Regions from separate parts of the Arthrobacter sp. 10T425 genome, predicted to be linked through region 1. Evidence: riboswitches for the same ligand, from Rfam matches in the RefSeq annotation. Region 1 holds a riboswitch; each other region holds the start of a gene.
What was found. A riboswitch is a leader RNA that binds a small molecule or an ion and turns the genes downstream of it on or off. The one in region 1 is predicted to bind thiamine pyrophosphate.
Positions count from the first base shown of each region.

Region 1 (7,046 bases):
AGGGCCTCGCACGCGAGCTGGCTGACCCGCGGCGGCAGGGCGAAGTAGACAGCCACAGGCCCCTCCAGTTTCGCCAGGAGCCCGGCGAGCTGGCCCTCGGCCGTGACATCGAGCTGGTGGTAGGTGCTCTCCTTGCGGATCCGCTTGAGCTCCCGCTTGCCGTGGGCGTCGGCCTTGGAGTCCTCGTCCGCGAACGACTCCTCGATCCGGCCAAGCCACTGCTCCGGCGTCCAGGGGTCCGATCCCGCTCCCGCCAGGGCGAGGCCGTCGGCGCGGCCCCGGGCCACCAGGCGGGCAAGCCCCGGTAACAGGAGCCTTCCGGTGAGATCGCCGGAAGCGCCCAGGATGAGCAGGGTTTTTACAGTTGTTTGGCTGGTCACCTACGCCAGCATGCCATCTTGAAGGCGCATCTTGGTACCCTAGATAGTCGAGTCCTGTTGTCGTGGCGGTTCGTCCAGGCGAATACCAGTCGCGACGCTGGCGTGCCGCACCGGCCGCCACCTGTAGATCCACTGAAAGAAGTGCACGGCGCGTGTTCAATTCACTCTCTGACCGGTTGACAGCAACCTTCAAGAATCTGCGTGGCAAGGGCCGCCTGACCGAGGCGGACGTTGACGCCACAGTCCGCGAGATCCGGCGTGCCCTCCTGGACGCCGATGTCGCTGTGCCCGTGGTCCGGGAATTCACCGGCCGCGTGCGCGAGCGTGCCCTCGGCGCCGAGGTCTCCGGGGCGCTGAACCCGAGCCAGCAGATCGTGAAGATCGTCAACGAGGAACTCGTCGAGATCCTCGGCGGCGAGACCCGCCGGATCCGCCTGGCCAAGACCGGACCCACCATCATCATGCTGGCGGGCCTCCAGGGCGCCGGCAAGACCACCCTGGCCGGCAAGCTCGCCAAATGGCTCAAGTCCCAGGGCCACAGCCCCATGCTGGTGGCCTGCGACCTCCAGCGGCCCAACGCCGTCACCCAGCTGCAGGTGGTCGGCCAGCGCGCCGGCGTACCCGTGTTCGCCCCGCACCCGGGCGCCACGTCCACCGAACTGGACCACCCTGCCGGAGACCCCGTCGCCGTCGCCCGTGACGGCGTCGAGGAAGCCAAGCGCACCCTGCACGACGTCGTGATCGTGGACACCGCCGGCCGTCTCGGCGTCGACGCCGAGATGATGGAGCAGGCGCGCCAGATCCGCCGCGCGATCGTCCCGAACGAAGTCCTGTTCGTGATCGACTCCATGATCGGCCAGGACGCCGTCAACACTGCCCTGGCCTTTGACGAGGGCGTCAACTTCACCGGCATCGTGCTCTCCAAGCTCGACGGCGACGCCCGCGGCGGCGCCGCGCTCTCCGTCGCGTCGGTGACCGGCAAGCCGGTCATGTTCGCCTCCACCGGCGAAGGCGTGGACGACTTCGAGCTCTTCCACCCGGACCGCATGGCCTCGCGCATCCTCGACATGGGTGACGTCCTCACCCTGATCGAGCAGGCCGAGAAGTCCTGGGACAAGGATGAAGCCGCCCGGATGGCGAAGAAGTTCGCCGACCAGGAAGACTTCACCCTCGATGACTTCCTCGCCCAGATGCAGCAGATCCGCAACATGGGCTCCATGAAGAAGATGCTCATGATGATGCCGGGTGCGCAGAACATCCGCCAGCAGCTGGAGCAGTTCGACGAGCGCGAGATCGACCGTGTCGAGGCCATTGTCCGCTCGATGACCCCGCACGAGCGCGTGGCTCCGAAGATCATCAACGGCTCCCGCCGGGCCCGTATTGCGCGCGGTTCCGGCGTGCACGTCTCCGAGGTCAACGGACTGCTGGAACGTTTTGCCCAGGCCCAGAAGATGATGAAGAAGATGGCCGCCGGCGGCGGGATGCCCGGCATGCCGGGGATGCCCGGCATGGGCGGCGGGGGCGGTGCCCGCAAGGGAGCCAAGTCCGCGCCCAAGAAGAAGGCCCGCTCCGGCAACCCGGCCAAGGCGGCGCAGGAACTGCGCGACGCCGAGGCCCGGCGTGCCGCCGGCCCCAAGGCGTTGCCCACCGGCGCGTCGTTCGGCCAGCAGGGCGGCGACTTCGATCCGTCCCAGCTGAACCTGCCCAAGGGTTTCGACAAGTTCCTCGGCGGCAGCAAGTAGCCGCAAGTGCTGACGGCCGCCGGCACTGTGTCGCCGGCGGCATCAGCACTGAAGTGCCATAGGGTTAGACAATGTTCAAGCAGCGCGTAGTCTTCGTCCACGGGGACGGCAGCTTCGGCGCCGCCGCGTGGCCAAAACAGCACGGAATGGCGCTGGACTACGACGCCCTGTTCCTGCGGCGGCACGGGTTTGACGCCGTCGCGGAACCGCTCGAATCCAACTTCGCGGCCGACGCCGCCATCGTGCTCGCCTCGCTGGCAGACGACGGCCGCGGCGAGGCCGGCGGCCATGTGGTGGCCCATTCGCAGGGCGCGATCGCGGCGATGATGGCCGCCGTCGAGCGGCCCGACCTCGTCCAGTCGCTGACCCTGGTGGAACCGGCCTGCCTGTCCCTGACCGCGGAGCTCCCGGCCACCGCCGCGCACCGGGCCCTGATGCAGCCGCTCTTCGACGTCCGGTACAACCTCAGCGACGACGACTTCCAGCGGGAGTTCATCCGCCGCGCGTTCGCGGCCGACGCCCCGGGAGCCACGACGCCGGAGGCCCTCCGGGCTGCGCGCCGGCTCCGCCTGCAGGCGCCGCCGTGGGAAGCCCCGCTGCAGATCGTGCCGGGCGTGCCGACCCTTGTCCTGACCGGCGGCTGGGAACCGCTGTATGAGGAAATTGCCGGTTACCTGCGCGAGACCGGCGCCCTGCACCGCACGGCGCCGGGAGGGCACCGGCCCCAGGATTCAGCCGAAGGGGACCGGGCCATCCGCTCCTACATTGCCGAGGTCAGCCGGCACCAGCACGCCCGGGCGTCCTAGGAAGCTGCGGGTTCTCCCACCGAGGGCTGCGGCAGGTAGACCTTGCCGCCCGAGGCGAGGAACTCGTTGCTCTTCGCCCGTATTCCGGCCGCCATCTGCGCTAGGGCCGCCTGCGAATCTGCTGATCCATATTCGTCCCGGATGTCCTGGCTGATCCGCATGGAGCAGAACTTCGGGCCGCACATCGAGCAGAAGTGGGCTGTCTTGGCCGGCTCCGCGGGAAGCGTCTCATCATGGAAGGCCTCGGCCGTGACCGGGTCCAGGGACAGCGCGAACTGGTCCCGCCAGCGGAACTCGAACCTTGCCTTGGACAGGGCATCGTCGCGTTCGTGCGCGCCCGGGTGGCCCTTGGCGAGGTCCGCGGCATGGGCGGCGATCTTGTAAGTGATCACGCCCGTCTTCACATCGTCCTTGTTCGGCAGCCCGAGGTGTTCCTTGGGCGTGACGTAGCAGAGCATGGCAGTGCCGTAGCGGGCGATCTCGGTGGCGCCGATCGCCGAGGTGATGTGGTCATAGCCCGGTGCGATGTCCGTGACGAGCGGCCCGAGTGTGTAAAACGGGGCGCCCTTGCAGAGTTCCTGCTGGCGCTCCACGTTTTCCCGGACGAGGTGGAAGGGCACATGCCCGGGGCCCTCCACCATGACCTGCACGTCGAAGTCCCAGGCCCGCTGCGTGAGCTCGGCCAGGGTGTCCAGTTCGGCGAACTGTGCCGCGTCGTTGGCATCCGCCGTCGCGCCCGGCCGCAGCCCGTCGCCCAGCGAGAACGCGACGTCGTAGCGTGCGAAGATCTCGCACAGCTCATCGAAGTGGGTGTACAGAAAGTTCTCCCGGTGGTGCGCCAGGCACCAGCCAGCCATGATGGAACCGCCGCGGGACACGATGCCGGTGACCCGGTTGGCCGTCAGGGGCACATACCGCAGCAGCACGCCCGCGTGGATGGTCATGTAGTCCACGCCCTGCTCGCACTGTTCGATCACGGTGTCCCGGAAGATCTCCCAGGTCAGGGCGTTCGCCTCACCGTTGACCTTCTCCAGCGCCTGGTAGATCGGGACCGTTCCGATGGGGACGGGGGAATTACGGATGATCCACTCGCGCGTGGTGTGGATGTCATCCCCGGTGGAGAGGTCCATGACGGTGTCCGCGCCCCACTGCGTGGCCCACTGGAGTTTGTCGACCTCCTCGGCGATGGAGCTGGTCACGGCTGAGTTGCCGATATTGGCGTTGATTTTCACCAGGAACGACTTGCCGATGATCATCGGCTCGGATTCGGGGTGGTTGACGTTGTTGGGAATGATCGCGCGGCCCGCGGCCACCTCGCTGCGCACCAGCTCCACATCGCAGTTCTCGCGCAGCGCGACGAACCGCATTTCCTGGGTGATGACACCGTCCCGGGCGTAGCGCATCTGCGTGACGGTCCTGCCCTCAACGGCCCGGCGCGGCACCGGCCGGCCGCCCCGCCACTCGGCCGACGCAGCACCGCGGCGCACCGCCGATTTGCCGTCGTCGAGCAGCTCCCGTTCGCGGCCGGCGTAGGGTTCGGTGTCCGCCCTGGCCTCAATCCAGGGGGTGCGGAACGGCTCCAGCCCGCGGACCGGATCGCTGCCCGGGCCGGCAGTGCGGTACACCCGGAACGGCGGGTTCCGGACGTCGCCCGGGGAGGGTTCCAGGGCGATCTCGGTCACCGGCACGCGGATGCCATGCTCGGGATCCGTGCTGAAGGCCAGCGAGTGGGACTTCAGCGACTGCGTGGTGGCTGCGGACTGAATTTGGACAGGGCTGTGCTGTGTCACTTGGGTGTTCACGGAAAAGCTCACTTCCTTCGCCGGCATTACCCGGACAGGTTCAACGGTCGCAGGCTGCGTCAGCCCGATCTCAGCCCCTGCAGGGGCACCCGTGTGGTCGTAGACGAAACTACCACGCACCTCCGGCCGGCCCTCGAGTGTGACGGAGTGCGGTCGGGCCGCGGTGTTAGCGTGGCATTGTGACTCTGCCCAGGGCCGTGCCCCGCATCCGGATGGCGACGCCGGAAGACCTCCCGGCGCTGCCGGTTCTCGAGGCCTCAGCAGACCGCATCCTCGAAGCGGAGCTGGGGAACCAGACGCTCCCGGCTCCGGAGTTGACGACGCCGGTTGAGCCGCTCTTCACACTTGTCGCCGGTAACCCGCCCGTAGGGTTTGCCCGCGTTGACGAGGTCGGCGGCCAGGCCCATCTGGAACAGCTCTCCGTGCAGCCGGACTCCGCCGGGCGGGGGATAGGACGGTCCCTGGTGGAGGCAGCCCTTGATGCGGCCCGGAGCCGTGGCTATTTATCGATGACGCTTTGCACCTTCGAAGGCGTCCCGTTCAATGCGCCGTTTTATGCGAGCTGCGGTTTCGAGGAACTCGCCCAGCCAGGACAGGCGTTGGGCGCCCTGCGGATCCACGAAGCGCAGCTGGGGCTGGACGGTCTTGGCCGGCGGATCGTCATGCGGATTAGGCTTTAGGTCATGACCGGCATCATCGAGTTCAGCGGCCCCATCCTCACCGCGGCGGACCAGAAACGCCGCGGGCTCTGGTCGGTGGGCGGCCTGCTAACCTTCCGCCGTCCGGCCGCCGCGCCTGACCTCGTGCTGGACGGCTGGGTCATGCCCGGCCTCGTGGACGCGCACTGCCACATCGGCCTCGGCCCGGGCGGGGACGTTACCGAGGACACCGCGGAATCCCAGGCCCTGGCGGACCGCGACGCCGGGACACTCCTGGTCCGCGACGCCGGCGCCGTCCACAACACCCGCTGGCTCCAGCAGCGCGCGGACCTGCCCCGGATCATCCGCTCCGGCAGGCATCTCGCCAGGACCCGGCGCTACCTGCCGGGCCTGGCCGTCGAGGTCGAGCCGGAGGATCTCGTCGAGGCCGTGCGGAAGCAAGCCCGCGCGGGCGACGGCTGGGTCAAGCTCGTGGGGGACTGGATCGACCGCGACGCCGGCGACCTCGCCGCCAGCTTTCCCGCCCGGACCATCAGGGACGCCGTCCAGGCCGCCCACGATGAGGGGGCCCGCGTCACCGCACACTGCTTCGCCGAAGACACCCTCGATGACATGCTCGACGCCGGGATCGACTGCATCGAGCACGCCACCGGGCTGCTGCCGCGGCACCTGCCGCGCTTCCTCGAACAGGGTGTTCCCATCGTGCCCACCCTGATCAACATCGCCACGTTCCCGGACATCGCCGCCCGGGCGGCGGCCAAGTTCCCCCGCTACGCAGCCCACATGCGCTCGCTGTGGGAGCGCCGGGCGGAGCGGATCCTCGAAGCCCACGAGGCCGGGCTGGCGATCTATGCCGGTACCGACGCCGGCAGCGTGATCAGCCATGGCAGGATCGTGGACGAGATCCAGGCCCTGCACGCCGCCGGCCTTCCCGCCGCTGCCGCCCTCAACGCCGCGAGCTGGTCTGCGCGGACCTGGCTCGGCGCGGAGTCCATCGGTGAAGGGGCAAGCGCTGACGTCCTCGTCACCGCCGAGGATCCGCGGAGCAATCCGGCCACGCTCCGCCAGATCCGGCACATCGTGCTGCGTGGGCTGCCGGTAGGCCGGGCGCCAGTCCATGTTTTGGAATAAATTGAAGCTTCAAGTAATTTATCTTTACGTAGAGTCGCCGAAGGCCGGTGGCTACAGAATCCACGGAGCATTGCCATGACCGCAGAAGCCAGCACCCAGGACCTCCTTCCTGCCGAACTCACCATGGGCACCGTGATGCTCAAGGTCGGCGACATGAAGCTCATGACCGACTACTACCAGCGCGCCCTCGGCCTGGAGACTGTGGCCGAACAGGACGGCGGGCTCTACCTTGGGCGCCAGCAGAAGCCGCTGGTGCATCTGGCGCCTGCCCCGGGCCTGAATCTACCTTCCCGCGGCGAGGCCGGGCTCTTCCACACCGCCCTCCTCTTCGAGGACCAGCACTCCCTGGCGGCCACCATCGCCACCGCGGCCCAGTACGAGCCCCAGTCCTTCACCGGCAGCGCGGACCACCTCGTCAGCGAGGCGTTCTACTTCAACGACCCCGAAGGCAACGGCATCGAGCTGTACTGGGACCGGCCGCGGGCGGCGTGGTCCTGGGAGGGCAAGAACGTCGTCATGGACAGTC
Region 1 is NZ_JBFTGZ010000022.1:34,223-41,268, forward strand. Features, by position in the region: gene AC1DDH_RS19410 (glucose-6-phosphate dehydrogenase) at 1-380, opposite strand, end outside; gene ffh (signal recognition particle protein) at 533-2,122, shown strand; gene AC1DDH_RS19420 (alpha/beta fold hydrolase) at 2,194-2,928, shown strand; gene thiC (phosphomethylpyrimidine synthase ThiC) at 2,925-4,730, opposite strand; TPP riboswitch at 4,726-4,833, opposite strand; gene AC1DDH_RS19430 (GNAT family N-acetyltransferase) at 4,910-5,410, shown strand; gene AC1DDH_RS19435 (amidohydrolase family protein) at 5,414-6,520, shown strand; gene AC1DDH_RS19440 (VOC family protein) at 6,596-7,046, shown strand, end outside.

Region 2 (7,046 bases), on a different contig from region 1:
CACGGTCATGTCCGGTGACCGCCCCGTGCGGGCCGACAAGGCCGCCTCTGAAGAACAGCCCGGTTCCCTCAACGTTGACCCCAGCCCGGAAGGAGGCGGAGAGTGAACATCACCAGCCTTGCCCCGCTCGCCGTCGTACTCCCCATCCTGGGCGCCGCCCTGACCTTTCTGCTCATCCATCACCCCAGGGTCCAGCGCGCGGTCAGCATCGCCGTGCTGACGCTGACACTGCTGCTGGAATGCTGGCTGCTGGCCTCCGTCTGGGATGGCGGCACGGCCGCGGTGAACATCGGCGGCTGGCTGCCGCCGTGGGGCGTCGTGCTGGTGGTGGACCAGTTCTCCTCCCTCATGCTCGTGGTGTCCTCGGCCGTGAGCCTTGCGGTGCTGATCTACGCAACGGGACAGGGCATGGCCGACGGCGACCGCGACGCGCCGGTCTCGATCTTCCACCCGACCTACCTGATCCTCGTGGCCGGGGTGTCCAACGCCTTCCTCACCGGAGACCTCTTCAACCTCTACGTCGGCTTCGAGATCCTGCTGACGGCCAGCTACGTGCTCATCACACTCGGCGGGACAGGCCCGCGCATCCGGGCCGGCGTGACCTACGTGGTGGTCTCCGTCGTGTCCTCGGTGCTGTTCCTGATCGCGATCGCCATGATCTACGGCGCCACCGGAACCATCAACATGGCGGACCTCGCCATCAAGCTCGGCGACCTCGACCAGGGCACCCGGACGCTGCTGCACGTCATGCTGCTGGTGGCCTTCGGCATCAAGGCCGCCGTCTTCCCGCTGTCCTTCTGGCTCCCTGACTCCTACCCCACCGCCCCGGCCCCGGTCACCGCGGTGTTTGCCGGGCTGCTGACCAAGGTGGGCGTCTATGCGATGGTCCGCACGGAAACGCTGCTATTCCCGGGGGATGCGCTCAACGCCCCGCTCATGGTCGCGGCGCTGCTGACCATGGTGGTGGGCATCCTCGGCGCCCTGGCCCAAAGTGACATCAAGAGGCTCCTGTCCTTCACCCTGGTCAGCCATATTGGCTACATGGTGTTCGGCCTGGCCATGTCCACCGTGGCCGGTCTGGGCGCCGCGGTGTTCTACGTGGCCCACCACATCACTGTCCAGACCAGCCTGTTCCTGGTGACCGGCCTGATTGAACGCCGCGGCGGCAGCTCGTCCATGGACCGCGTGGCGGGACTGGCCAAGCTCTCCCCGGTATTGGGGGTCCTGTTCTTCATTCCCGCCATGAACCTCGCCGGAATCCCGCCGTTCTCGGGTTTCCTGGGCAAGCTGGGGCTGCTTCAGGCAGGCGTGGAACTGGGGACGCCGCTGGCCTACGCCCTGGTGATCGGCGGCGTGCTGACGAGCCTGCTGACCCTGCTGGCGATCGCGAGGGTCTGGAACCGGGCGTTCTGGCGCAAGCCCGGGGACGCCGAACACCCCGATCCGGTGCTCCTGGCAGCGCCGGCCGACTCCGCCACGGGTGACCGGGCCGGCAAGACGAATGTGACCCTGCTGCCCCGCACCATGGTGGGCTCCACCCTGGGCCTGGTGGTCTTTGGCGTGGCCCTGACGGTCTTTGCCGGGCCGCTGTTCAGGGTGGCCGACCAGTCCGCCCAGGAGATGCTGGACCGGACCTCCTACATCCAGGCCGTGCTCGGCCCGGACGCGCCCGTGCCGCCGGTGCCCCCGTCGCTCCACCCGGTGCAGGTCCGGGAGGGCGGCGGAAAATGAACCGGAAAAGGATCTCGCTGCGCCAGGAACTGCCGCTGCTGGTCTGGCTCGTCTTTGTCTGGGGCGCGCTCTGGCAGAACTTCAGCCCGGGCAATCTCCTCTTCGGCGCCCTCATCGCGGTGCTCGTGGCGCGCATTTTCTATCTGCCCCCGGTGGAACTCGGCGGCCGCTTCAACGTGCTCCGCGCCGTGCCGTTCGCCCTCATCTTCCTCGGAAAAGTCGTCGCGGCAAGCTTCCAGGTCCTGTACCTGGCCGTCGTCCGCGGCCCCAACGTGGTCAGCGCAGTCGTAGCCGTGCCGCTCCGAAGCCATTCGGACCTCCTGGTCACGGCCACCGGGCACGTGATCTCGCTGATTCCCGGGTCCCTCGTGGTGGAGGTGGACAGGTCGACGTCCACGCTCTACATCCACGGCATCAACGTCCGCAATGCCGAGGACGCGGCCAAGCTGCGCAAAGAGGTCCGGGACACCGAGGCCGGGCTGATCCGGATCATGGGGACCAAAGCCGAACTTTCCGCCCTGACACAGGAGACCGCCGCATGATGCAGACCGTCCTGACGGTGACCGCCGTCGTACTGTCCCTGGCCGCCGCGGGGGCGATCGTCCGGATCGCGCGGGGGCCCTCGCTGCTGGACCGGGTTCTGGCCGCCGACGTGCTGCTGGCCATCTTCGGCGCGGCCCTGTGCATCGACATGGCCGCCAACCGGCACCTGAACAACCTGATGCTGCTCGTTGCGATTTCCCTGATCGGCTTCGTCGGCTCGGTCACCGTGGCCCGGTTCGTGGCCGACAGGCGGGAGGGCGTCCGTGAATCCTGACACAGTGATCGACGCCGTCTCCGCCGTGTTCATGGTGACAGGAGCCCTGATGTCCCTCGCGGCCGCCATCGGGCTGCTGCGATTCCCGGACCTCATGAGCAGGATGCACGCGGCCACCAAACCGCAGGTCCTCGGCCTGTTCCTGCTGCTGGCGGCCCTCGGCCTGCAGATGCGCACCTGGTCGGTGTGGCCCGTCCTGCTGGTGGCCTGGCTCTTCCAGCTGCTCACCGTCCCCGTGTCCGCCCACATGGTGGGCCGGGCCGGCTACCGGACCAAGCACCTGCACCCGGAGCTGCTGAGCTCCGACGAGCTCGAGGCGGTAGTCCAGAAGGCCGCCCAGCAGGCGGCCACGCACGGAGCGGACGACGACGACCGCTGAGCCCCGTCCGGCCCGGCCGGCACGTCGACGGACGCGGCCGGGGCCTTCGACGGCCGCGGCGGGCGCCGCGGCCGGTCGGGTCAGGTCAGACGACGTCCTGGGTCTTGGCGAAGCGGGTGATCGCGCGCTGGGTGCCGCGGTTGGCGAGCACCTGGATGATGGCGCTGACCGAGGCGGAGATCAGGGCGAACGTCAGGGCCGAGCGCAGGGTGGTGGGAACGTCGTCCTCCTGGCCCTTGGGCGGCTTGTTGCCCGTGGACTTTTCCCACATGGTGTCCACCAGCTTGGTGCCGGCAAAGCCGGCCAGGAGGCTGACGCCGGTGCCGAGCAGCTTGATGAGGATGTTCATTCTTCGGTCTCCTTGGGACGGGAACGGTTTTCCCCTAGCCTAGCGTTCCGGGGTGAGGACCATCCGCAGGGCCTCGACCACGAGTTCGTGATCCGCCTTCTGGGGCAGGCCGGAGACGGTGACGACGGCGACGGCGCCCGTGCCGCGCACGTAAATGGGAAACGCCCCGCCGTGGGCGGCGAACTCCGACTGATCCCACCAGGCGTTGTCCTCGATCCTTCCGCCGGCAGCGCGGGCCCGGAGGCCCACCAGCAGGGACGGGACCTCGTACCGCAGGGCGGTGCGCTTCTTGGCGTTGATCCAGCGCTCATTGTCCGGTGTGGCGCCGTCCAGCGCGGCGTGGAAGAGCACCTGCTCGCCTTTGGTGATGTCGACGGCGATGGGCAGCGAGCGTTGCCTGCCCAGCTCGACAAGGAGGAGCCCGAGGTCCAGGGCGTCATCCTTGCTGAACGACGCGAACTGGAGCGCCTCTATCTCGGCCAGCACGCGGCCGATAAGCGCCGCCAGGGAACCCCGCGGCTGCGGCTCACTCGAGTCGGGATCGTATTCCCCGGAGGGATCTTGGGTGACCGGTGTGTGCGACAAAATGTTCCAGCTTTCCGGTGGGTGACGAGGCCGCCCGCTGGCGGGTCCGGGGGTCCGGCACGACGACTCTACCAAGAGGGATTTCCGGGCCGCCGGGACTGCCGCCGTCCGGTCCACGATTGTGACGGCACACCACTGAAAACCCGGCCGTCCGGGTGTAAACTGAGCCAGCCCACAAGGGCGAAAATAGTTACGACAGGGGAGCGCCGCCGTCGGGCATCGCCGGAACAATCCGGGGAAACCTTTGGTGGGCGCTGAGAGTGCGGACAGCCGCAGACCCTCGAACCTGATCCGGTTAGTACCGGCGCAAGGGAGTCGAGTTCTCAGGGTGCGCGGAGGGCGGCGGAAGCCGAGACCGGCCGGCGCACCCTCCCCTCCTGTTCCTCAGGAGGACGACATGACAGATATTTCAGCACAGCATGGTTCCGCCAGCCGTTCATCCGCCCGGCGCAACTACAGCTGGCGCGTGGTGGACATTGTGGTGGCCGCGTTGATCGCCGTTGCCGGCGGCGTCATTTTCTGGGCCTGGTCCCAGGGCGCGAACCTGATCTCGACTCCGGTCAACGCGGTCTACCCGCCGTTGAGCGGACTCTACGCCGGCGGCTGGATGATCCCGGCGGTGCTGGGCATGCTCATCATCCGCAAGCCGGGCGCCGCACTCTTCTGCGAAACCGTCGCGGCCACCGGCGAGCTCATCATGGGTTCGCAGTACGGCACCACGGTGCTGATCTCCGGCATCCTGCAGGGCCTCGGCGCCGAACTGGTCTTCGCGGCCTTCCTCTACAAGAAGTTCAACCTGCCCGTCTCCGTGCTGGCCGGCGCCGGCGCTGGCCTCTTCTGCGGCCTGAACGACTCCTTCCTGCCGTGGGGCTGGAACATCGCCTACGAAGCCGGCGACAAGCTCGCCTACATCGTCTTCACCACGATCTCCGGCGCAGTGATTGCCGGCGGACTGGCCTGGCTCGCCACCCGCGGCCTGGCGAAAACCGGAGTGCTGGGCTCCTTTGCCTCCCGCAAGGCCGCCACGGAGCCCGTCTTCTCCTGAGCCCCGTCGCTGAATCCTGCAGAGAATCATGAGATCTTCACCGAGCGTCCGGCCGGCCGCCGTCACGGCCCGCGGCTGGGGCTGGCGGCATGCCGGACGGACCAGGCCCGCCGTCAGCGGCCTTGACCTGGACATCCGGCCGGGGGAGCGCGTGCTCCTGCTGGGGCCCTCCGGCGCCGGCAAGTCGACGCTGCTCCACGCCCTGGCCGGCGTTCTGGGCGACGGCGCGGCCGGCGACTCCGGGGACCCCGGCGACTCCGGCGACGCCGAGAACACAGACGAGACCGGCAGCCTCCTGATCGACGGTGCCGCGCCACGGGCGCAGCGCGGCCGCGCCGGGCTGGTGCAGCAGGACCCGGAAACGCAGGTGGTGCTCTCCCGCCTCGGCGACGACGTCGCCTTCGGGGCGGAGAACCTCGCCGTCCCGGCGGCGGAGATCTGGCCGCGCGTGCGCGAGGCCCTCGACGACGTCGGGCTGGGACAGCTGCCGCTGGACCACCCGACGGCGGCCCTCTCCGGCGGCCAAAAGCAACGGCTCGCGCTCGCCGGGATCCTCGCGATGCGGCCAGGGCTGCTGCTGCTCGACGAGCCGACCGCCAACCTCGACCCCACGGGCGTCCTGGAGGTCCGCGACGCTGTGGGCCGCTGCCTGGACAAGACAGGCGCCACGCTGGTGGTCGTGGAGCACCGGGTGGGGGTCTGGAAAGACCTGGTGGACAGGATCGTGGTGCTGCAGCCAGGGTCCGCCACGGACTCCGCGGTCTTGATTGACGGACCGCCGGACCGGGTCCTGGCCGAGGCGCGGGACATGCTCATCGGTGCGGGCGTCTGGGTGCCGGGCTACGTCCCGGCGACGCGGATGCGCACACCGGCGCGGGGCGCGGGACAGACTCTGCTCGCGGCCGACGCGCTCGCGGTGTCCCGCGAACGGCCGCGGCGGGCCGGGCTGCGCGACGGCTTCCGCACCATCGCGCCGCGTCCGGTCCAGTCCGGGGTCTCGGTCCGGGTCCGCGCCGGCGAGGCGCTGACCATCACCGGACAGAACGGCACAGGGAAGTCCACCCTGGCGCTGACGCTGGCCGGTCTCCTGCGGCCCGTCGCGGGAACAGTCTCGGCCACGGCGGAGCTGAGCAGCCCCGCCACCGGTCACTCCAGCGGTCGCTCCAGTGGCCGCGTACGCGACGGCCGCGTACGCGACGGCGCCGGACCCGATCCCTACCGGTGGAAGGCCCAGCAGCTGATCGCCAGGATCGGAACCGTCTTCCAGGAACCCGAGCACCAGTTCGTTACCGGCAAGGTCCTCGACGAGCTCATGTTCGGACCGCGCCACCTCGGCTACGGCGAAGACCGCGTGGACGAACTGCTGGAGCGGCTGCGGCTGACGGAGCTTGTGGACGCCAACCCCTACACGCTCTCCGGCGGCGAGAAGCGGCGCCTTTCGGTAGCCACTGTGCTGGCGGCGCACCCCCAGGTGCTGGTCCTGGACGAGCCCACCTTCGGCCAGGATGCCAATACCTGGGCCGAACTCGCCTCGTTCCTCTCCGAGCTCCTCGACGCCGGCACCGCCGTCGTGTCCGTGACGCATGACGCCGAATTCAGCGCCGTCCTCGGCGGCGCCGAACTCCGCCTCCGGCCACGGGAAACCGCCGCCGCGGACGCTCCCGGCCCGGATCTCGAGCTGCCGGAGGGGGCCTCGCCATGAGGGACGCGCTGAGCCTGCGCGGCAACCATGCGCTGCTGACCCGAGCCAACCCGCTCGCCAAGTTCACGGCGGTCACCCTGATCACCCTGGTCCTGGCGCTCTCCATTGACTGGGTGTCGGCGTCGGTGGCGCTGGCGTTCGAACTGCTGCTCCTGCCGCTGGCGGGCCTGACTGTGGCCTTGCTGTGGCAGCGCGGCTGGCCGCTGATCCTCGCCGCGGCGCTGGGCGGCTGGAGCACGGCCATCCTGGCGGCCGATTCCGGACCCGTCCTGCTCAATGCGGGGATCTGGTCCGTCAGCGCCGGTTCCCTGCAGCTGGGGATCGGCTTCATGCTCCGCGGGCTCGCGATCGCATTGCCCGCGGTGCTGCTGATGAGCTGTACCGACCCCACGGACCTGGCCGATGCCTTGGCCCAGAACGCGAAACTGCCGCACCGGT
Region 2 is NZ_JBFTGZ010000009.1:152,077-159,122, reverse strand. Features, by position in the region: gene AC1DDH_RS12585 (Na(+)/H(+) antiporter subunit C) at 1-106, shown strand, start outside; gene AC1DDH_RS12580 (Na+/H+ antiporter subunit D) at 103-1,731, shown strand; gene AC1DDH_RS12575 (Na+/H+ antiporter subunit E) at 1,728-2,273, shown strand; gene AC1DDH_RS12570 (MrpF/PhaF family protein) at 2,270-2,548, shown strand; gene mnhG (monovalent cation/H(+) antiporter subunit G) at 2,580-2,927, shown strand; gene AC1DDH_RS12560 (DUF4235 domain-containing protein) at 3,013-3,276, opposite strand; gene AC1DDH_RS12555 (heme-degrading domain-containing protein) at 3,316-3,861, opposite strand; TPP riboswitch at 4,049-4,192, shown strand; gene AC1DDH_RS12550 (ECF transporter S component) at 4,259-4,906, shown strand; gene AC1DDH_RS12545 (ABC transporter ATP-binding protein) at 4,935-6,608, shown strand; gene AC1DDH_RS12540 (energy-coupling factor transporter transmembrane component T family protein) at 6,605-7,046, shown strand, end outside.
Region 2: it holds a riboswitch for thiamine pyrophosphate, as region 1 does, so the genes downstream of both, AC1DDH_RS12550 (ECF transporter S component) here and thiC (phosphomethylpyrimidine synthase ThiC) in region 1, are expected to answer to the same signal.

Region 3 (7,046 bases), on a different contig from region 1:
GAGGGCAAGCACGGGGTCGTCGTTCGTGTAGGCGAAGACCTTGAAGCCTCGGGCCACGAGCTGTTCGGTTGCGTCCACGAGTTCGACGGCGTCCGGCAGCAGTGTGTGCTCGTCGGCAATGACTTCGAGCTTGACCCAGTCCGTTTCCAGGGCCTCCCGCGCCAGCTCGGCGGTAAGGACGGCGTCCTTGGCGGTGAAGCAGCCTGCCGTGTTGGGCAGTACCCGGATCTGATGGTCCTCGAGCAGCTGGAACAGCGAGCCCGTCTCCGCCGGCGAATAGCGGCGTATCGCCACCGTGGTCAGCTCCGTCCCGGACGCCACCAGCGCCGCCCCGAGCCCGTCCAGGCTCGGCGCACCGCCGGTTCCCATGATGAGGCGGGAGCCGAGCCTTACGCCGTCGACCACGAACGGATCGGCCACCGCACCGGTCATGGGGACGGCCTGTGCTCCTGCGAACGTCGTCTCGTTCATGCTGGTCATCCTCCTTGGACTGCCGTGACAAGTTCGACGTCGTCGCCGTCGGCGAGCGCCGTGGCGTGCCACTGGCTGCGCGGCACCACTTCGGCGTTGCGGGCGACGGCGACACCGAGCTTCCGCCCGTCGGCGGCGCGGCCGTCGGGGCCGATGCTCCGGCCAGTGAGCTGGCTGACGAGTGCGGAGACGGAGGCGCCGTCGGCGACGCTCTGATCCGTTCCGTTAAGTCGGATGTTCATGCTGCTTCCTTCTTAGGGCTGTCCCCGGACGTAACCGGGATGCGGGAAAAACGGTCGGGGCGGAACCCGGCCCAGCGCGGGTCCGGCGTGAAATCCATGAGTTGCCGGCACACGGCGGCAGCGGCGGGGGTCAGCAGGACGCCGTGCCGGAAGAATCCTGTGGCGATAATGAGTCCCGGGACGTCGCCGCCGTCCGCTTGTGCGACCCGCCCCAGCAGCGGGGCATTGTCCGGGGTTCCGGGCCGCGCCCGCGCCGTGGCTTCCAAAAGCTCCAGCTCGGCGACCGCAGGCACCAGCTGCTGGGCATCCCGCAGCAGCTGGTAAATGCCGCCGGCGGAAACTGCGTGCGGATCCGACGGTCCATCCTCCCGCTGGGTGGCCCCGATCACCACGGTGCCGTCCTGGCGGGGGACGATGTACACCGGGATGCCGCGCACCATGCCCCGCACGGTGGCCGTGAGCAGCGGTTGCAGATGCGGAGGCACGCGGAGCCGGAGGATGTCGCCGTAGACGGGCCGCAGCGGCAGCGCCAGCCCGGCCGGTAGCTCCTCGAGCGCGGCGGCGCCGAGCCCGTTGGCGACCACGGTCTCGGCAGCCCGCACGGTACCGCCGCCGGCCAACCGCACACCCGCCACCTGTCCGTCCTGCCACAGCAGTCCTGCCGCGCGCCGCCGGACGAAGCTGCCGCCTTCCGCACCGAGCACGCCGGCGAGCCGGGTGATCAGCAGGCGGGGGTCCACCTGGTGGTCGGCCGGGATGTCGAAGGCACACGAGATGCCGGGACTCAGGAGGGGCTCCCGGGTGCGCGCCTCGCGCACTGTCAGTGGCTCCACGGCCAGGCCGCATGCCTTCTGGACTTCCCTCAAGTCCGCGAGCGCGCGCCGGTCCGCCGCGTCGGCCCCCACCGCCAGGGTCGGCGTCGTTAAGTAGCCGGTACCTGCCGGCGAATCCGCGCCGGCGGCACCGGCGTCTAGAGCCGCAGCGAATCCTGGCCACAACCGGGAGGCCTCAAGCATCAGTTCCAGGAGCTGTTCCTCCTGGTAGTGCAGTTCACTCACGGGGGCCAGCATGCCGGCCGCGGCCCAGCTGGCTCCGCTGCCGGGAGCATCATCGATCAGGACCACGGATCGGCCCGAGCGGATGGCCTCGAACGCGATGCCATGGCCGATCACCCCGCCGCCGATCACGGCCACGTCGGCAGTCGTATCCCCCGCGATGATTCCCTCTGCGGTACCGGGCCCCGTGTCACAAACCTGGGCGTCGGCGTCATTTGCGGCTCCGGCCGCACGGCCGGCTCGTGTGCCCATGAAGAATTCCTTCCCTACGCCGGTACTAGCCGGATCAGGTCAAGCGGTCGGCTCTGACGCCCTCTCAGCCGGGCAGCGGCGACATGGCTGCTGCGGGCTCCCGCGGTATGCGCCCAGTTTAGAGGAACTAGGCTGGTCCCATGAGCCAGGACCCCCTCCACACCACCGCCCGCCTCTATCTCTGCACCGACGCCCGCAGGGACCGCGGCGACTTCGAGGACTTTGTGGACGCCGCCTTCGCCGGCGGCGTGGACATCATCCAGTTGCGCGACAAGTCGCTCGAGGCCTCCGAGGAGCTGGAACTGCTGGAGGTCCTGCACACCGCGGCGCAGCGCCACGGGCGGCTGTGGGCCGTCAATGACCGGGCGGACATCGCCTCCCTGTCCGGGGCTCCGGTGTTCCATGTCGGTCAGAAGGACATTTCGCTCGACGCCGCCCGCGGCTTTCTCGGCAAGGATGCCGTGATCGGCCTGTCCACCCACAGCCCGAAGCAGGTGGACGCCGCCATCGCTGCCGCGCCAGGCCGCAAAGGGCTCGATTATTTCTGTGTGGGCCCCGTGTGGGCGACGCCCACCAAGCCCGGACGCGCCGCCGTCGGCCTCGATCTGGTGCGCTACGCCGCCCAGGCGATCGGCGGGGCGGACGCGGAGGGAACCGGCAAGGTCGACGAAAGCGTGCTGCCGTGGTTCGCAATCGGCGGGATCGACCTCAGTAACGTGGAGCAGGTAGTCGATGCCGGTGCCCGGCGGATCGTCGTGGTCCGGGCGATCACCGACGCCACTGATCCGGCCCACGCCGCCGGAGCCTTGCTGGCGGCGCTGGACGCCGCCGCATCCTAAGCAGGTCCCCAGCCCGTAATGCCGGCCGGCACTGAATCTATCCGGCGAGACCCAGCTCCGTCATCCGGCGCGCGTGGTTCGCTGCGAGTTCGGCCGCCAGGCCGTTGACCAGCGCCCGGGCGCCGGCGTCGTCCAGCCCTGACAGTCCGCCGAGGAACGCGTGCTCGGCGCTGACACGCTGGGCGTGGTTCAGCACTTCCCCCAGCAGACGCCTGGCCCACAACGCCAGGCGCGACGCCAGCCGGGGGTCATCGGCCAGGGCCGCCTTGATGCGCGCCTGCAGCACGGCCGTGGACTCACCGGTGGAGCGGACCTGCCCGATCAACTCACGGGTCGCGGCGTCGACGTACCGGCCCACGACGCCGTAAAAGTCCGCGGCGACCGTGTCGATCACGTAGGCCTTCATGAGGGCCTCGTACCAGTCCGACGGGCGCGTGCGTTCGTGGAAGTGGTCCACCGAGGGCTGGAACGGCAGCATGGCGGCCTCCGTATCCAGGCCCATGTGTTCGAGCCGGATTCGGACGAGTTCGTAATGCTGGAACTCGACCACCGCCATCCTGCCCAGCAACGCACGGTCATGCAGCGTGGGCGAATACCGGGCACTCGAGGACAGCCGCTCGAAGGCGGAAAGCTCGCCGTACGCCAAGACTCCCAGCAGGTCGGCAAGGAAGCTGTTGTAGAGGGCAGGATCGTCCGCAGTTGCGCTCATCATCCAAGACTAATAGCGGAAATCGGGCTACCCTGATTTTCGTGTCACATCATCGCCTGACCCCCAGTGTCCACGAGCAGCAGAACCAGCTTGCCGGGGCACTCAAGGCGTTGCGCACCACGCTGGAACTGCCCGGCCCGTTCCCCGAGGATGTGCTGCGCGACGCGGAGGCGGCGGTGGCCGAGCACAAGCTCCCGGACCTTGACCTCACGCACGTCGAGTTCGTGACTATCGATCCGGCATCGTCCACCGACCTGGACCAGGCCCTGTTTATCGAACGGAGCAACGGCGGCTACAAGGTCTTCTACGCCATCGCCGACGTCCCCTCCTTTGTCGCCCCGGGCGGGGCGCTGGACGCCGAGACCCGGCGCCGCGGCCAGACCTTCTACACCCCGGACGGCCGGATTCCGCTGCATCCGGAGATTATCAGCGAGGCCGCCGGCAGTCTGCTCGCCGGGCAGCTGTGCGCGGCGTTCGTCTGGGAGTTCGAGCTCGACGCCGCGGCAGAGGTCGCCTCGGTCCTCGTGCGCCGGGCACAGGTCCGCAGCCGCGCGAAGCTCAACTACAAAGGCGTCCAGGCCGAGCTCGACGCCGGCACCGCGGCGCCCGTGCTGCAGCTGCTGAAAGAAGTAGGCCTCAAACGGGTGGAACTGGAACGACTGCGCGGCGGCGCGAGCCTGAACATGCCGGAACAGGAGATCCAGCAACTGCCCGACGGCGGCTACCGGATCGTAGCGGCCCCGCCGCTGCCGGTGGAGGACTGGAACGCCCAGATTTCACTCATGACCGGGATGGCAGCCGCGGCGCTCATGCTCCAGGGCAAAGTCGGCATCCTGCGCACCATGCCCGCCCCGGACGAGGCATCACTGCGCCACTTCCACCGGCAGACCCACGCCCTCGGCAAGCCCTGGGACGGGGAAATGCGCTACGGCGAGTACCTGCGGACCCTTGACCCGACGGACCCCCGGCAGCTGGCCATTGTGCATTCGGCCGGGATGCTCTTCCGCGGTGCCGGATACACACCCTTCGACGGCACAGTGCCCAACGCCGCCGTCCAGTCCGCCATCGGCGCCGCGTACGCCCATTCCACGGCACCGCTGCGGCGGCTGGTCGACCGCTTCGTGCTGGTAATCTGCGAGGCCCTGAGCAACGGCACCGAAGTTCCTGCCTGGGCCCGGGAGGCGCTGCCGTCCCTCCCCGCCATCATGGGCACCTCGGACCAGCTGGCCGCGAAACTGGAGCGGCTGTCGCTGGACACCGTTGAGGCGGCGCTGCTCGTCAACCACGTCGGCCAGGAATTCGACGCTGTCGTCATCTCCGGTCCCAAGCCGGCCAAGGGCACCAACGGCACCAGCAACGGCAACGGCGGGAAGACCAACGGCAACGGAAACGGCCCGTCCGGGATCGTCCAGATCGCCGAGCCCGCCGTGACCGCACGCTGCCCCGGCGAGCTGGAACCGGGCACCAAAGTCCGGGTCCGGGTGGTGTCCTCGGACATCGCCACGCGGGAAATCCAGTTGGAGCTCGTGGGCTGACGGCCGGCTATCGGTCCGTTGACGGCCCGCTGGCCGTCCTCACGCCGTCCCCACGCCGTCGCCAGCCAGCGCTGCCGGCCGCCCTCCCGGTCACCTCCCGAGGCGCAATCACCCGCCCAGTCGAGGATCCACGCCTTGTACAGCTAGACTGAAGAGGTAGAAATGGATGCCCGGTCGTTGATTTCCATGATTTTCGAATTCAACAAGCCCGCCCCTACGCGATCTTGAGATACACCCGCTGGTCCCCAGTGCCAGCATTTAGATAGCCCGCGATCGGCTTCCACTGGAATTGCTTGCGCGCCTGAGCGTGCTCCGGAACGGCCACCACGGCCGGCCCCGTTGAGCAAGCAGCGCAGCCCAAAATGAATAAGGAAACTCCCCTGTGAGTGAATTGCACACGCACCAGCTTCTGACCGATGAGTCCGGCACGGAGACCATCGAGCCCGAAGAGACCATCATCTCGGACGAAAAGCCGCACGAGATTGCCGAGAAGACCTTTGCCGACTTCAATGTCCGTGCCGACATCGTGGAGTCCCTGGCCGACGCCGGCATCACCCACCCCTTCCCGATCCAGGCCATGACCCTGCCGGTCGCACTGGCAGGGCATGACATCATCGGCCAGGCCAAGACCGGTACTGGCAAGACCCTCGGCTTCGGCATCCCGGCGCTGCAGCGCGTCGTCGGCCGCGACGACGCCGGCTTCGACAAACTGGCCGTTCCCGGCGCCCCGCAGGCCCTGGTGATCGTGCCCACCCGCGAGCTGGCCGTCCAGGTAGCCAAAGACCTCGAAAACGCCGCCAAGAAGCGCAACGCCCGCATCGCCACCATCTACGGTGGCCGCGCTTACGAGCCGCAGGTCGAGGCGCTGCAGAACGGCGTCGAGGTTGTCGTCGGTACCCCCGGCCGCCTGATCGACCTCTTCAAGCAGAAGCACCTGAGCCTGAAGAACGTCAAGATCGTTATCCTCGACGAAGCCGACGAGATGCTGGACCTCGGGTTCCTGCCGGACGTCGAGACCCTGATCGCCGGCACGCCCGCGGTCCGCCAGACGCTCCTGTTCTCCGCCACCATGCCCGGCCCGGTCATCGCCATGGCCCGCCGCTACATGACCCAGCCGACACACATCCGCGCCGCGGACCCGGACGACGAGGGCCTGACCAAGCGCGATATCCGCCAGCTGATCTACCGTGCCCACAGCATGGACAAGGTGGAAGTGGTGGCCCGCATCCTGCAGGCCCGCGGACGCGGCCGGACCATCATCTTCACCAAGACCAAGCGCACCGCCGCGAAGGTGGCCGAGGAACTGGTGGACCGCGGTTTTGCTGCGGCCGCCATCCACGGTGACCTCGGGCAGGGCGCCCGCGAACAGGCGCTGCGCGCCTTCCGCAACAACAAGGTGGACGTCCTCGTTGCCACCGACGTCGCCGCCCGCGGAATCGACGTCGACGACGTCACCCACGTGATCAACTACCAGTGCGTCGAAGACGAGAAGATCTACCTGCACCGCGTGGGCCGCACCGGCCGTGCCGGCAACAAGGGCACCGCCGTGACGTTTGTCGACTGGGACGACATGCCGCGCTGGGGGCTCATCAACAAGGCCCTCGGCCTGAGCTACCCCGAGCCCGTGGAAACCTACTCGTCCTCGCCCCACCTGTTCGAGGAACTCGACATCCCCGCAGGCACCAAGGGCCGGCTGCCGCGCGACAAGCGTGTGCTGGCCGGGGTCGACGCGGAGGTCCTCGAAGACCTCGGCGAGACCGGCAAGAAGAACTCGCGCACCAGCGCAAAGGACGGCGCAAAGGACGGCAGCCGCACGAGCAGCCGTGACGGCGCCCGTGAAGGCAGCCGCACGAGCAGCCGTGACGGTGCCCGCGAGGGCAGCCGGACCGGCGGACGTGACTCGCGCCGCAGCGGCACCGAAGCCGGCGGACGCTCCGGCGACC
Region 3 is NZ_JBFTGZ010000013.1:121,511-128,556, reverse strand. Features, by position in the region: gene AC1DDH_RS15595 (thiazole synthase) at 1-471, opposite strand, end outside; gene thiS (sulfur carrier protein ThiS) at 477-713, opposite strand; gene thiO (glycine oxidase ThiO) at 710-2,020, opposite strand; TPP riboswitch at 2,014-2,134, opposite strand; gene thiE (thiamine phosphate synthase) at 2,161-2,859, shown strand; gene AC1DDH_RS15575 (ferritin-like fold-containing protein) at 2,897-3,571, opposite strand; gene AC1DDH_RS15570 (RNB domain-containing ribonuclease) at 3,610-5,103, shown strand; gene AC1DDH_RS15565 (DEAD/DEAH box helicase) at 5,486-7,046, shown strand, end outside.
Region 3: it holds a riboswitch for thiamine pyrophosphate, as region 1 does, so the genes downstream of both, thiO (glycine oxidase ThiO) here and thiC (phosphomethylpyrimidine synthase ThiC) in region 1, are expected to answer to the same signal.